2 regions of the Vibrio sp. TH_r3 genome follow, and region 2 is predicted to be linked to the other one. Evidence: predicted binding sites of a transcription regulator. Region 2 holds the regulator's gene; the other holds the start of a gene.
The links. The regulator MetJ, encoded in region 2, represses methionine synthesis genes. The targets are predictions, from matches to a motif close to TTAGACNTNTANANGTCTAA.
Positions count from the first base shown of each region.

Region 1: a site for MetJ is predicted at 4,820-4,839, ahead of metN (methionine ABC transporter ATP-binding protein MetN). Genes of this name have one in related genera too.

Region 1 covers NZ_JAWMPW010000009.1:97,599-104,206, reverse strand. The annotation lists gene R3X26_RS10265 (hypothetical protein) at 1-78, shown strand, start outside; gene glyA (serine hydroxymethyltransferase) at 170-1,420, opposite strand; gene R3X26_RS10255 (YitT family protein) at 1,769-2,368, shown strand; gene R3X26_RS10250 (amidohydrolase) at 2,489-3,640, shown strand; gene R3X26_RS10245 (MliC family protein) at 3,684-3,983, opposite strand; gene gmhB (D-glycero-beta-D-manno-heptose 1,7-bisphosphate 7-phosphatase) at 4,064-4,630, opposite strand; gene metN (methionine ABC transporter ATP-binding protein MetN) at 4,938-5,972, shown strand; gene R3X26_RS10230 (methionine ABC transporter permease) at 5,962-6,608, shown strand, end outside.
Region 2 covers NZ_JAWMPW010000017.1:35,528-42,135, reverse strand. The annotation lists gene priA (primosomal protein N') at 1-1,414, opposite strand, end outside; gene rpmE (50S ribosomal protein L31) at 1,750-1,965, shown strand; gene R3X26_RS13705 (malic enzyme-like NAD(P)-binding protein) at 2,195-3,454, shown strand; gene metJ (met regulon transcriptional regulator MetJ) at 3,529-3,849, opposite strand; gene R3X26_RS13695 (O-succinylhomoserine (thiol)-lyase) at 4,084-5,250, shown strand; gene R3X26_RS13690 (bifunctional aspartate kinase/homoserine dehydrogenase II) at 5,251-6,608, shown strand, end outside.

The DNA of each region.
Region 1 (6,608 bases), on a different contig from region 2:
TTATCGAAGTTTAACGAAAGTAATCGTTATTACTCATTTCAGTGTAAATCAGGTACGACATTGAGCATCAATAAATAATGAGTTGAAAAGTCACCTGTAGTAAAAAGCACAAAAACAAAAAAACGCGAACTGATTCAGTTCGCGTTTTTATTTGCACGATAATTAAAACCTACGCGTAAACAGGTAAACGCTTGCAGATTTCTAATACTTTTTGTTTAGTTGCTTCAATTGTTGCTTCGTTATTCACATCATCTAAAACATCACACATCCAACCTGCCAATTCTTTAGCATCTTGTTGAGTGAAGCCACGGCGAGTAATTGCAGGTGAACCAACACGAATACCAGAAGTAACAAATGGGCTACGAGGATCGTTTGGCACTGAGTTTTTATTAACGGTAATATTAGCTGCACCTAACGCGGCATCCGCCTCTTTACCTGTAATATCTTTGTCAATCAAATCAACAAGGAACAAGTGGTTCTCTGTTGAACCAGAAACAATGTTATATCCACGAGCAATAAATTCAGCCACCATCGCTTTTGCATTTGCGACTACTTGTGCTTGATACTCTTTGAATTCTGGTTCCATTGCTTCTTTAAATGCAACCGCTTTACCAGCAATAACATGCATTAAGGGACCACCTTGGCCACCCGGGAATACTGCAGAATTTAATTTCTTATACATATCTTCACCTGCGTTTGATAAAATCAAACCACCACGAGGGCCTGCAAGTGTTTTATGTGTCGTTGTAGTTACAACGTGTGCATAAGGAAGCGGGGTTGGATAAACACCGGCTGCAATAAGACCCGCAACGTGAGCCATATCTACAAACAAGTAAGCGTCCACTTTATCTGCAATTTCGCGCATACGTGCCCAATCAACGATCTGAGAATAGGCTGAAAAACCACCTATGATCATTTTTGGTTTATGTTCTAAAGCCAGTTGTTCCATCTCGTCATAATTGATCTGACCAGCTTCATCAATACCGTAAGGAATAACATTGTAGTGCTTACCAGAAAAATTCACAGGTGAACCGTGAGTAAGATGTCCACCATGAGCCAAGCTCATACCTAAAACTGTATCACCAGGCTTAAGTAGAGCCATATAAACAGCACTATTTGCTTGAGAGCCTGAGTGTGGTTGAACATTTGCGTATTCGCATTCAAATAGCTGACACGCGCGATCTATGGCAAGTGATTCGGCTTTATCGACATACTCACATCCACCATAGTAACGTTTACCCGGATAACCTTCGGCATATTTATTCGTTAGCTGAGAACCTTGAGCTTCCATGACTCGTGGGCTGGTGTAGTTTTCTGAAGCGATTAGCTCGATATGCTCTTCTTGACGAAGAGTCTCTTCCTGTATTGCAGCATATAGCTCTGCATCATAATCAGCGATGTTCATGTCACGCTTTAGCATCTGTATCTCCTGACTCAGATAATCTGAATTTGCAAAAAAACCACACTACCAACTAACACAAACGTTTTCGTTGGTATTCTAAGTTGCCACATTCTACCTAATTTGATCTATATCAGAAAGTAACTTCAGTAAAATAATCATGTAAATTTTTCATGTTGTACCTGAACAGAATTAATAACAAACCTTCGGCTTAACCTTGAGAACGAAAACCCTTAAAATGAAGAAAAAATTTACAATGTGTAAATTGTAGATTACACCCATTAGCAGTTAATTTTCACTCCAAACTATCGAAATGAACAATTTTTATCTACTATCCTAACTAATTAATACAACTTAAATAGGCAAGTGATGCAAAAACACTCAATCAAGGAAGACTGGGTCGCAATACTAGTTGGTACGTTTCTAACCGCGCAAGGCGTTTACTTGCTTAAGTCTGCAGGACTTATAACAGGAGGAACCGCCGGATTATCGCTATTGCTATCTCAAGTCACTTCATATTCATTTGGCTTTCTTTATTTCACCATCAATATTCCTTTCTTCCTGCTTGCTTGGCAACGTTATGGTTACCAATTTGCATTAAACAGTGTTATTTCCAGCGCATTGGTGTCTGTATTTGTAGATCACCTCGATATGGTGATGGTTATAGAATCGGTTAACGAAATTTACTGTGCGGTTGCAGGCGGCGTTCTTATCGGCTTGGGCATGCTAGTGCTATTCCGACATCGTTCTAGTCTTGGCGGCTTCAACATTTTATGCTTATTAATCCAAGATAAAGCGGGAATATCGGTAGGAAAAACACAAGTCGTTATTGACTCTGTAATCGTCGTCGCTTCTTTCTTTTTTGTCTCACCATGGATAATTGCTCTATCAGTACTAGGTGCAATAATCATTAATTCGGTTTTGGGTATGAATCACAAACCGTCTCGCTACATTGTGACGTATAACTAAGGTCATCAGTTCGTAACATAGCCTACTATATTGAAAAAATAACAGCACAATAATCATTGTGCTGTTATTTTTTCAAGGTAAAGTAAACCATTATATCTAAATGTTACTAGGATTAACCGCATGGATAGCGTATTAACCTCTGTTTGTTTCGATCCAATTGAATTTAGAAAAAAACTGCATCGTGAGCCAGAATTATCTGAGCAAGAACAGCAAACATCCACACAGATTGCCATCCAATTAAAAACATTTGGTTTATCACCAATAGAGCATATCGGTGGATACGGTATTATCTGTATAATTGACAGTGGTATCAAAGGCGAAACGACACTGTTACGAGCCGATTTCGATGCGTTACCTATTTGTGAAAATAACCATCACGATCATATATCGCAGAACCCGGGGGTAATGCACGCATGTGGCCATGACGGCCATACTACTTCCCTGCTCATAGTAGCGGAAAAGCTCTCAACTCACCCACCCAAAGCCGGTAAGGTAATCTTACTTTTTCAGCCAGCAGAAGAAATAGGTACCGGAGCAGCAGCCATGCTACTTGATAACAACTTGAAAGATTTGAAGATAGATAATGTTTTTGCATACCACAATCTTCCTGGCTATCCTCTCGGCCAAATTTTAGTCAAAAACGACACCTTTGCTTGCGCATCTACTGGTGTACTAATCAAACTAGAAGGTAAAACATCTCACGCGGCACGGCCAGAAAATGGTATCAGTCCATGCGCTGCAATGGTGGACATAATCGACTACCTACAAACAATGCCTGAAAGTTATTCTCAAGCTTTCACTTTAGTTACGATCGTACATGCGCAACTTGGCGAACAAGCATTTGGGGTATCACCAGGCGAGGCAAAAGTGATGGCGACCATACGTAGTGATTGCAACCAAACCTTTGCTAAAATGAAAATCAATCTAAACAAAAAACTGTATGAACTGAGTCATGCTCACGGCATCAAAGTGAGTTTAAACTGGGATGAACCTTTTAACGCTGCGGTTAATTCAAATCGGCATTCACAACTTATTGAACAACAGGCAAAAAACATCGGAATGTCGGTACAACGCTTAGAGCAACCAATGCGTTGGTCGGAAGATTTCGCTGAATTTTTGCAACGATGGAATGGCGCGCTATTTTGCATAGGAAGTGGTGAATCTCACCCAGAACTGCATAATCCAGATTATGATTTTCCTGACCAACTATTAAAGACAGCCAGTCAATTATATTTATCTCTTATCAATGCGTTACACAATGGCTCACGATAAATTACTCACAATACTAATTACACTGTGTAAATGAGTTAAGATTTTAATAATCTGTTGTGCAATTAACAAAGGCTTCCGAGCCAAGCGTTAACATTGCATCTGAACCTTTTAGCCAAAGTTGCAATGCCTGATCTGTGCTTTTATATTTACTACCAGATGCCGCCGGTATCTGCTGCAATGGAATACGCTTTTTCGACATCAGCATTTCTGCAGTGAGCTCACCAGTCTGTGAAAAACTGAATTGAGAGCCGTTATCGCAAAGATACAAAGGAGTTTCAGGCTTTTTAGCACTACAACCAGAAAGAAGTAAGAACGCGACTAAACCAAAACCATAATATTTCATCTTTACAAATTATCCTTTATTTCCGTTGTCTTTGTTTATTTCAAATTGAAATTTACTTATTAGTTGGCTACCGACTGCGACTATCCAAGATATGATTTCCCCTCTAAATACTCGGGTACATATTTAATACTGTCAACAACCGTGGTTGCAAGCGTTTCACCTTGTTCTGTAACCGGTTTGCCTGAACGTACCAAAATTTTAGTGCCGACACCAGCAGCTTCAGCAGCCATCATATCTTCCGCTTTATCACCAACCATAATTGATTTTTCCATATCAATTTTCAAGAAATCACGTGCCGAAATAAACATTCCAGGCTTAGGTTTGCGGCAATCGCAATCTTGTTTATATTCACCAATACCATGCTCTGGATGATGCAAACAATAATAGATGCCATCAAGTTCCACGCCATTATCAACAAAATTCCAATCCATCCATTCGGTTAACGAAAGAAACCTTTCTTCACTGAAAAGACCACGGGCAACACCTGATTGATTGGTCACTAAAACCAACAAATACCCCATTTGTTGCAGTTTCTTGGTCGCCTCAAAAACACCATCGATAAACTCAAAGTCATGTTCATCATGCACATAACCATGGTCTACATTAATGACACCGTCGCGATCTAAAAATACTGCTGGTTTAGCCAAAATATCGTCCTCAAAATGTATATCTATCGAAATTATTGCACGCTTTAACTTGCTAAGCACTAATTATCCTTGACTAGGTTTGTCTGTTCGATTGACGGTTAATATTAATAACTCACTGGCACAAGTGATTATAGAACAGCACTAGCAACCCACATAAGCTAGCCTAAACCAGACACAGTAAAAAATATTTTAGACGTCTAGACGTAAAAATACCTATTGACATAAAAACGTGATCACCATAGCATCGTCTCTATTATACAAAGTTAACAAGAACTTTATTCCGACTATTCTGCTTAGGTTTTACTAAATGATTGAAATCAGCAATGTTAACAAAGTTTTCTATCAAGGCACAAAAGAGATCCATGCCTTAAGAAATATCAACTTATCCATACCTCAAGGCACTATTTTTGGCGTTATAGGTTCTTCTGGTGCAGGTAAAAGTACACTCATACGTTGTGTAAACATGTTAGAAGCACCGACTCAAGGTAATGTTGTCGTAGATGGCGTAGATTTAACATTGTTATCTAAATCGGAGCTCAGTAAAGCTCGCCGCAATATAGGCATGATTTTTCAACATTTTAACTTGCTTTCTTCTCGCTCTGTTTTTAACAACGTTGCTTTACCACTCGAATTAGCAGGAATGGACAAACAAACAATCTCGAACAAAGTAACTGAACTTTTGTCATTAGTTGGACTCGCTGACAAACGAGACACCTACCCAGCCAATTTAAGTGGCGGTCAAAAGCAACGTGTTGCTATCGCACGAGCCTTAGCTTCTGATCCAAAAGTGTTACTCTGTGATGAAGCAACCAGTGCTTTAGATCCTGCCACCACTCAGTCTATATTGGAGTTACTTAAAGAAATAAACCGCAAGCTTAATATCACGATGCTGTTGATTACCCATGAAATGGACGTAGTAAAAGGCATTTGCCATCAAGTGGCTATTATTGGTGATGGTGAGTTAGTAGAAAAAGGCACAGTTGGCGAAATTTTTGCTCACCCAAAAACAGAGTTGGCACATGAGTTCATTCGTTCAACTCTCGATTTAACCATTCCGGAAGATTATCAAGCCAGATTAAACCGAACACGTATTCAAGGTAGCCATCCACTGATTCGCTTAGAATTTACAGGGGAAACTGTTGATGCGCCGGTTATGAGCCAAATCGCACGCCAATTCGATATTGATGTCAGCATTTTAAGTTCCGATCTCGATTATGCAGGTGGTGTTAAGTTCGGCATGATGGTGGCCGAGTTTTATGGCTCAGAAGAAAACGATAATGCGGCAATCGAATTTTTGAAAGAACACAAAGTAAAAGTAGAGGTACTTGGTTATGTCCTTTGATTTAATTGCACAATGGTTAAGTCTCAATAGTAATCTACTCATTGGAGCCACATGGGACACACTCTATATGGTCGCTGTTTCTGGTGTCGTTGGGTTCGCTATTGGTATTCCACTCGGCGTTATTCTACATATCAGTAAAAAAGGCGGTTTGGCTGAGAATACCAAGTTAAATTCAGCTCTTGGTGCTATCGTCAACATTGGTCGCTCTGTGCCGTTTTTAGTTCTAATGGTTGCAATTATTCCTGTCACGAAAATATTAGTAGGTACGTTTATCGGCACTACAGCCGCTATTGTTCCATTAACTATTGGTGCTATTCCTTTTGTTGCTCGCCTTATTGAAGGTGCTCTGCTTGAAGTACCGAGTGGCTTAGTAGAAGCCGCACAATCAATGGGGGCAACGCCAACCCAAATCATTACTAAAGTACTGCTTCCAGAAGCACTACCAACCATCGTGAATTCGGTCACTATTACATTGGTCACATTGGTAAGTTATTCTGCCATGGCAGGCACTGTTGGCGGTGGCGGGCTAGGTGATGTTGCCATCCGCTACGGGTTTCATCGCTATGACGTGGTGATCATGGCTGTCACTGTTGTAATGCTAATTGTACTGGTCCAAATCATTCAATCCATTGGCGA
Region 2 (6,608 bases):
CAGTATGCTGAGAGCCGCAATGATGGCATCGCATTTCATTACTTTTTTGATGGTAAGTGTAGTAAGCGTCACATCGTTTGCAGTCTGCTACCCACCCGCATTCATGGCACATTAGTGCAGGTGAAAACCCTCGCCGATTGAGGAATAACATCACCTGGTTACCTGCTTGCAAATGTTTGCGCATTTCAGCTATAAGCGGAGCCGATAATCCTCCCTCTAAGTATAAGCCTTTTATATCAAGAACTTTATGCTGTGCAGCAACGGCATTTCCCGCTCGAGTGCTTAAAACTAGATGATGATATTTACCAGACAGAGCGTTATGTAAGCTTTCAAAACATGGAGTTGCGGAACCTAAAACAATGGGAATGTCTTGTTTATGCGCACGCATAATAGCTACGTCGCGAGCATGATAGCGTAAGCTATCTTGTTGCTTGTATGAGGCGTCATGTTCTTCGTCGACAATAATAATACCCAAGTCACTAAAAGGCGTGAGTAAAGCGGAACGAGTACCAATAATAATGCCGGCTTTTTTTTCTTTTGCCGATAGCCAAGCATTGAGTCTTTCTGTTTCATTTAAACTAGAATGGATGACTTCTACCGGAACATTAAAACGTTTTCTGAAACGATTTATGGTCTGTGGTGTTAACCCTATTTCTGGCACGAGAACGAGAGCTTGTTTACCAGCCTGAAGAATGGGTTTAATGATATTGAGGTAGACTTCGGTTTTTCCGGAACCAGTGACTCCATCAAGAAGATAACAGCCAAAGTGACCGTTACTATTAATGGTCGCAATTGCGACAGCTTGTTCTTGATTTAGCGTCGGTTTTTCATCGCTGTTTTCGATATGAATAGACCAACTCGAAGTAGCCGGTTTTTTTTCTACAGAGCAGATCCAACCTTTTTCATCCAGCGATTTTAACACAGTGGTTGTTACTTCTTGTGCAATCATTTGTTGATGAGATATTGGACCATTTTCAACCAAGTGCATTACTTTAGCTTGCTGAACGGCTCGACCGAATCCCGACATCAATTGGTTTTTACCTGCTTCGGTAATATGCCATTCGACTAAAGAAGCAAATTCTGCCGCTTTGCCTTTGCGTAGGGCAGTAGGCAGGGCATTAATCAATGTTTCACCAAGTGGATACTGATAAAACTTGCTGCACCAGTTAAGTAACGCATAAAGACTATCTGGCCAAATAGGTTTGTTATCTAAAACTTGTTTAATGCTTTTTAACTGTTCTAATGGAAAGTCTGATTGATGAACAATTGCAGTGACAATTCCAACTAAGGTTTGACGACCAAATGACACGCTGACTCTCCCACCAATCACAGGAAATTGGTGTGGTTGAATAAGATAATCAAACCGTTTATCTAGCGGGACAGGCAAGGCAACTTGAGCGATAGTTGGGCGCATAAGTGATCAAGATATCAGTACAGTTAAAAGAAGACCTAGTGTAGTTGATGCAACGAGTAATTACGAGTAGTGAACTTTTAGTTTATTGTCTGCAGAAGAGCCTAATTGGGTGAAGTAGAAATAGATTTCACAAGCTATTTTTACTTCACAATTGATATATTTGTTATTAGTAACTAAAATAATTGCAGAAAAAAGAGTCAAATCAGTTGATCCTTAGACTGTGTTTCATTAATATGCTCGGCCTTGACGGTATATCAATTTATACCATTTTTGTAAATACGTGTGGTGTTCGGCTTAGAATCGGATGGCGACACGGCCTATAATGAGGTTTTCCCATGAAAACAGGTATCCACCCAGAATACAAAGCAGTTAAAGCAACATGTTCTTGCGGTAACTCTTTCGAGTTTAACTCAACACTAGCAAAAGAAAGCATTCACCTAGACGTATGTGACAAATGTCACCCATTCTACACTGGTAAACAACGTATCGTTGATACTGGTGGTCGTGTTGATCGCTTCAACAAACGTTTTGGTGCACTATCTAGCAAGTAATTGCTACTGTGTTAACCCAAATTTAAAAGGACGCCCATGCGTCCTTTTTTGATCCTGCCAAGTTATAAATATTTTATCCAAATATCAATTAAGTCAAATCCTATCCTTTTTTAGAAAATTTAATGGTGTTAATGACTTTCTAAGTAGGAAGTTTTGTTGCGATCATTTACTATCATTAGCAATATTGAAAAATTAAATATCTTGCCTACTAATATTGGAATAAATTCTTATGTCCGAAGAGAACCTAGAATACGACTTTCGTCAACAAGCCCTTGATTATCACGCTCTTCCAACTCCCGGTAAAATTGCGGTTGCATTGACTACGCCAGCTGACTCTGCTGAAGATTTAGCACTTGCTTATAGCCCCGGCGTTGCAGAGCCTGTGCGTGAAATAGCACAAAACATCGACAATGTTTACAAATACACCGCAAAGGGGAATACGGTTGCTGTTATCTCTAATGGTACGGCTATTTTAGGTTTAGGTAACTTGGGACCTATGGCGTCTAAACCAGTTATGGAAGGTAAAGCGCTATTATTTAAGCGTTTTGCGGGACTTGATGCGATAGATATACAAGTGAAGCACCGTACAACGGAAGAGTTTGTTAATACCGTTGCTAGTATCGCTGATACATTTGGTGGTATCAATTTGGAAGATATTAAAGCACCTGAATGTTTTGAGATAGAGCGTCAATTAATTGAGCGATGCCAAGTTCCGGTTTTTCACGATGACCAACATGGTACAGCGATTGTGACAGCGGCAGGTATGCTTAACGCGATAGAACTACAAGGAAAAACCTTACAAGAAGCGATTATTGTTTGCCTCGGTGCAGGAGCTGCTGCCACGGCTTGTATGGAACTTTTGATAAAATGTGGTGCTCAACGAGAAAAAATTTATATGCTGGATCGCAAAGGTGTGATTCATACGCGTCGTGATGACTTGAATGAATACAAAAAAATGTTTGCTAATAATACCGATAAACGCACATTAGAGGACGTTATTGACGGCGCGGATTTGTTCCTTGGAGTTTCTGGTCCCGACTTGTTACCAGCCGATGCGCTTAAATTGATGGCAGATAAACCGGTGGTGTTTGCTTGTTCTAACCCTGATCCAGAGATTAAACCGGAGACGGCTCATCAAGTAAGAAACGATCTTATTATGGGAACTGGCCGTTCGGATTACCCGAACCAAGTAAATAACGTTATCTGTTTTCCCTTTATTTTCCGTGGCGCTTTAGATGTTAGAGCCAGTGAAATTAATATTGAAATGAAATTGGCTGCAGTTGAAGCGATTCGTCAGTTAACTAAAGAACCGGTTCCCGCCGAAGTACTTGAAGCCGCTGGTGTAGAGGCATTAGAGTTTAGTAAAGAGTATATTATCCCTAAACCTATGGATCCTCGTTTACTACCTCGTGTTGCCAAAGCGGTGGCTATTGCGGCAGTAGAGTCTGGAGTAGCAAGAGTGGAATTACCTGAACACTATATGGACTAATATGCCATTTAGGCAGCGGTAATCGCCATCTACTATCCTAAACTCAACTAGGATAGTAGATGACAAAATTATTCTTATTCTTCATCAAATGCTTCAAATTCTATGCCCATTTCCGTCATTAATCGTTTAACTTCAGTTGGAATATCATCAGGGCGATCTTTTCTTAAATCTTCATCTGTCGGTAATGGTTGGTCTGTATAAGCATGTAAAAATGCTTCACATAACAACTCACTATTGGTTGCATGTCGTAAATTATTTATTTGGCGACGTGTACGTTCATCGGTCAAAATTTTTAGAACTTTCAGAGGGATGGATACAGTTATTTTTTTTACTTGTTCGCTTTTTTTACCGTGCTCTGCGTATGGACTTATATATTCGCCATTCCAATCAGCCATTACTCACCTTTATAAAAATAGTCATAAAATATTTATGGGTTAGAATTCTAGCGGGATTTACCTCTATAAGCAAAGACATATAGACGTCTAGAAGTGTTGACGTCTTTGTAAACTGACAGTAAAGTGTGCGGATATGTTTCAAATCTCGATATTCAAGTATAGTATTTCGATATTCAGGTATAGTTAGCAGATAGCCAAATCACAGCCTGAAACCTGATAAAGGAAAGCAAGCACATGACACAAAGGAAACCTGCGACTATTGCTGTTCGCACTGGAATTGAATCTGACTCTCAGTATCAAGCCGTCGTCCCTCCAATTTATCTTTCGACCAATTATAGTTTTCCTAACTTTGGTGACGTCCCTAAATACGATTATACCCGATCCGGCAACCCGAATCGAAACATGTTAGAGCAAGCGCTTTCTGAATTAGAATCTGGTGCAGGTGCGGTGGTGACTAATTGTGGAACCTCTGCATTGAACTTATGGGTATCGGCTTTTATTGGGCCAAATGATCTGATTGTGGCACCAAATGATTGTTATGGTGGCACGTATCGTTTATTCAATACTAGGGCTCAGAAAGGCGATTTTTCGGTTTTGTTTATTGATCAATCAGATCAAGCCGCGTTAGATGCGGCGTTAGCTAAAAACCCCAAATTAGTGCTGCTAGAAACGCCATCTAATCCATTAGTTAGAGTGGTCGATGTACAAGAAACCTGTAAAAAAGCACATGCAGTTGGGGCATTAGTCGCCGTGGATAATACCTTTATGACACCCATATACCAAAAGCCATTAGAGTTGGGTGCGGATTTTGTTATCCATTCTACAACCAAATATATTAATGGTCATTCCGATGTAATTGGCGGTGTGATTGTAACCAAAACCGAACAACATGCAGAAGAATTGGCGTGGTGGGGCAATTGTATTGGGGCAACGGGGACGCCTTTTGATAGCTATATGACATTGCGAGGTATTCGAACCTTGGGGGCAAGAATGCGAATACATGAGGAAAGCTCGCGAGAGATTTTACATTATTTAGCGAAGCAAGATCGAGTTGGTACTATTTATCACCCAAGTTTGGCTGATCATCCTGGCCATGAAATAGCCAAAAAACAACAATCCGGTTTTGGTTCAATGCTAAGTTTTGAATTTAATGGCTCTATGGATGAGTTAAAAATTTTTGTTGGGGCGCTGAAATTATTCTCTCTAGCAGAATCTCTAGGGGGAGTGGAAAGCCTTATTTGTCACCCTGCTACGATGACTCATCGAGCAATGGGCGAGGAAGCCCTTCAACAAGCTGGTATCGCTCAAACATTGCTTCGATTATCGGTAGGGCTAGAAGATAGCCGAGATTTAATAGAAGATTTAGATAATGCTTTTAAAGAAGTTCAGGAGAAAGCGTAAATGACAGGTAAGCGTCAGCTGCATAAATTCGGTGGGAGCAGTCTTGCGAACCCTGAGTGCTATAAGCGTGTGGCGAACATTCTTTCCGAATATTCACAACATGAAGATTTAATTGTCGTTTCTGCGGCCGGTGATACGACCAATCGACTGCTGGAATGGTTAAGTGCTCTAAATAAAGATGGAAGAACGGCGCATGAATTACTTATGCAGTTGCGCCAATATCAATCGGATTTAATTGAACAGTTACTTGATGAACCCGATGAATTATTAGCTGTGTTGCATTCAGAGTTTTCTGCTTTAGGTGATATGCAAATTCCACTCACTCATCAACAAGAAGCGAGTGTACTTGGGCATGGTGAAGTTTGGTCCGCTAGATTATTAGCGCAGCTACTTAGCCAAGAAACAATGCTTTCTGTAGCCATCGATTCACGAGATTTTTTGCGAGCAGATTTAGGTACTCAACCAGAAATTGACCGTTCACGCTCTCGGCCTTTACTCAAAGATGTTATGGTTCAGCACCCACAATATCGATTAGTTATTACTGGTTTTATGGCCAAAAATAGTGCTGATGATACGGTATTATTGGGGCGTAATGGTTCGGATTATTCAGCCACAATGATTGGTGCTTTGGCTGATGTGAGCCGAGTGACAATTTGGAGCGATGTTAGTGGCGTATATAGTGCTGATCCACGTAAGGTGAATGACGCTTGTTTATTGCCTTTATTAAGGCTTGACGAAGCCAGTGAACTTGCTCGCCTAGCAGCCCCTGTTTTGCACAGTAGAACCTTACAACCAGTTGCTCAAAGTGCTATGGATTTAGAACTGCGATGCAGTTATCAACCCGAAGCAGGCTCAACCAAAATAGAAAGAGTCCTTGCTTCCGGTCGTGGTGCTAAAATTATCACTTCGCTTGATGATGTACTGCTTATCGAATTGATCTTTAGCCTAGGCCACGATTTTGAACGAGCAAAAGAAGAGGTTTTACAAAGTTTACAACGAGCTCAGTTGCAACCGTTAGCCTTTGAGGTACAAGCCGATCAAGGAGAAATATTACTGGCTTACACCTCCGAAGTTGCTACTGGAGCGTTGAGGTATTTAAACGATGCTGCCATCGAAGCCGATATTCGTCTCAAAGAAGGCTATTCTATGGTTGCCGCAGTTGGTGCAGGCGTAACTAAAAACCCAATTCATAGCCATGGTTTCTACCAACAATTAAAAAATGCACCAGTGGAGTTTATGTGTGAAGCGGAATCCGGTCTGAGCTTAGCCGCTGTTTTACGTACTTCTAATACTGAAAGATTCATTCAAAATATTCACACGCAGTTATTCCAAGCTCAAAAAAGAATTGGTTTGGTGTT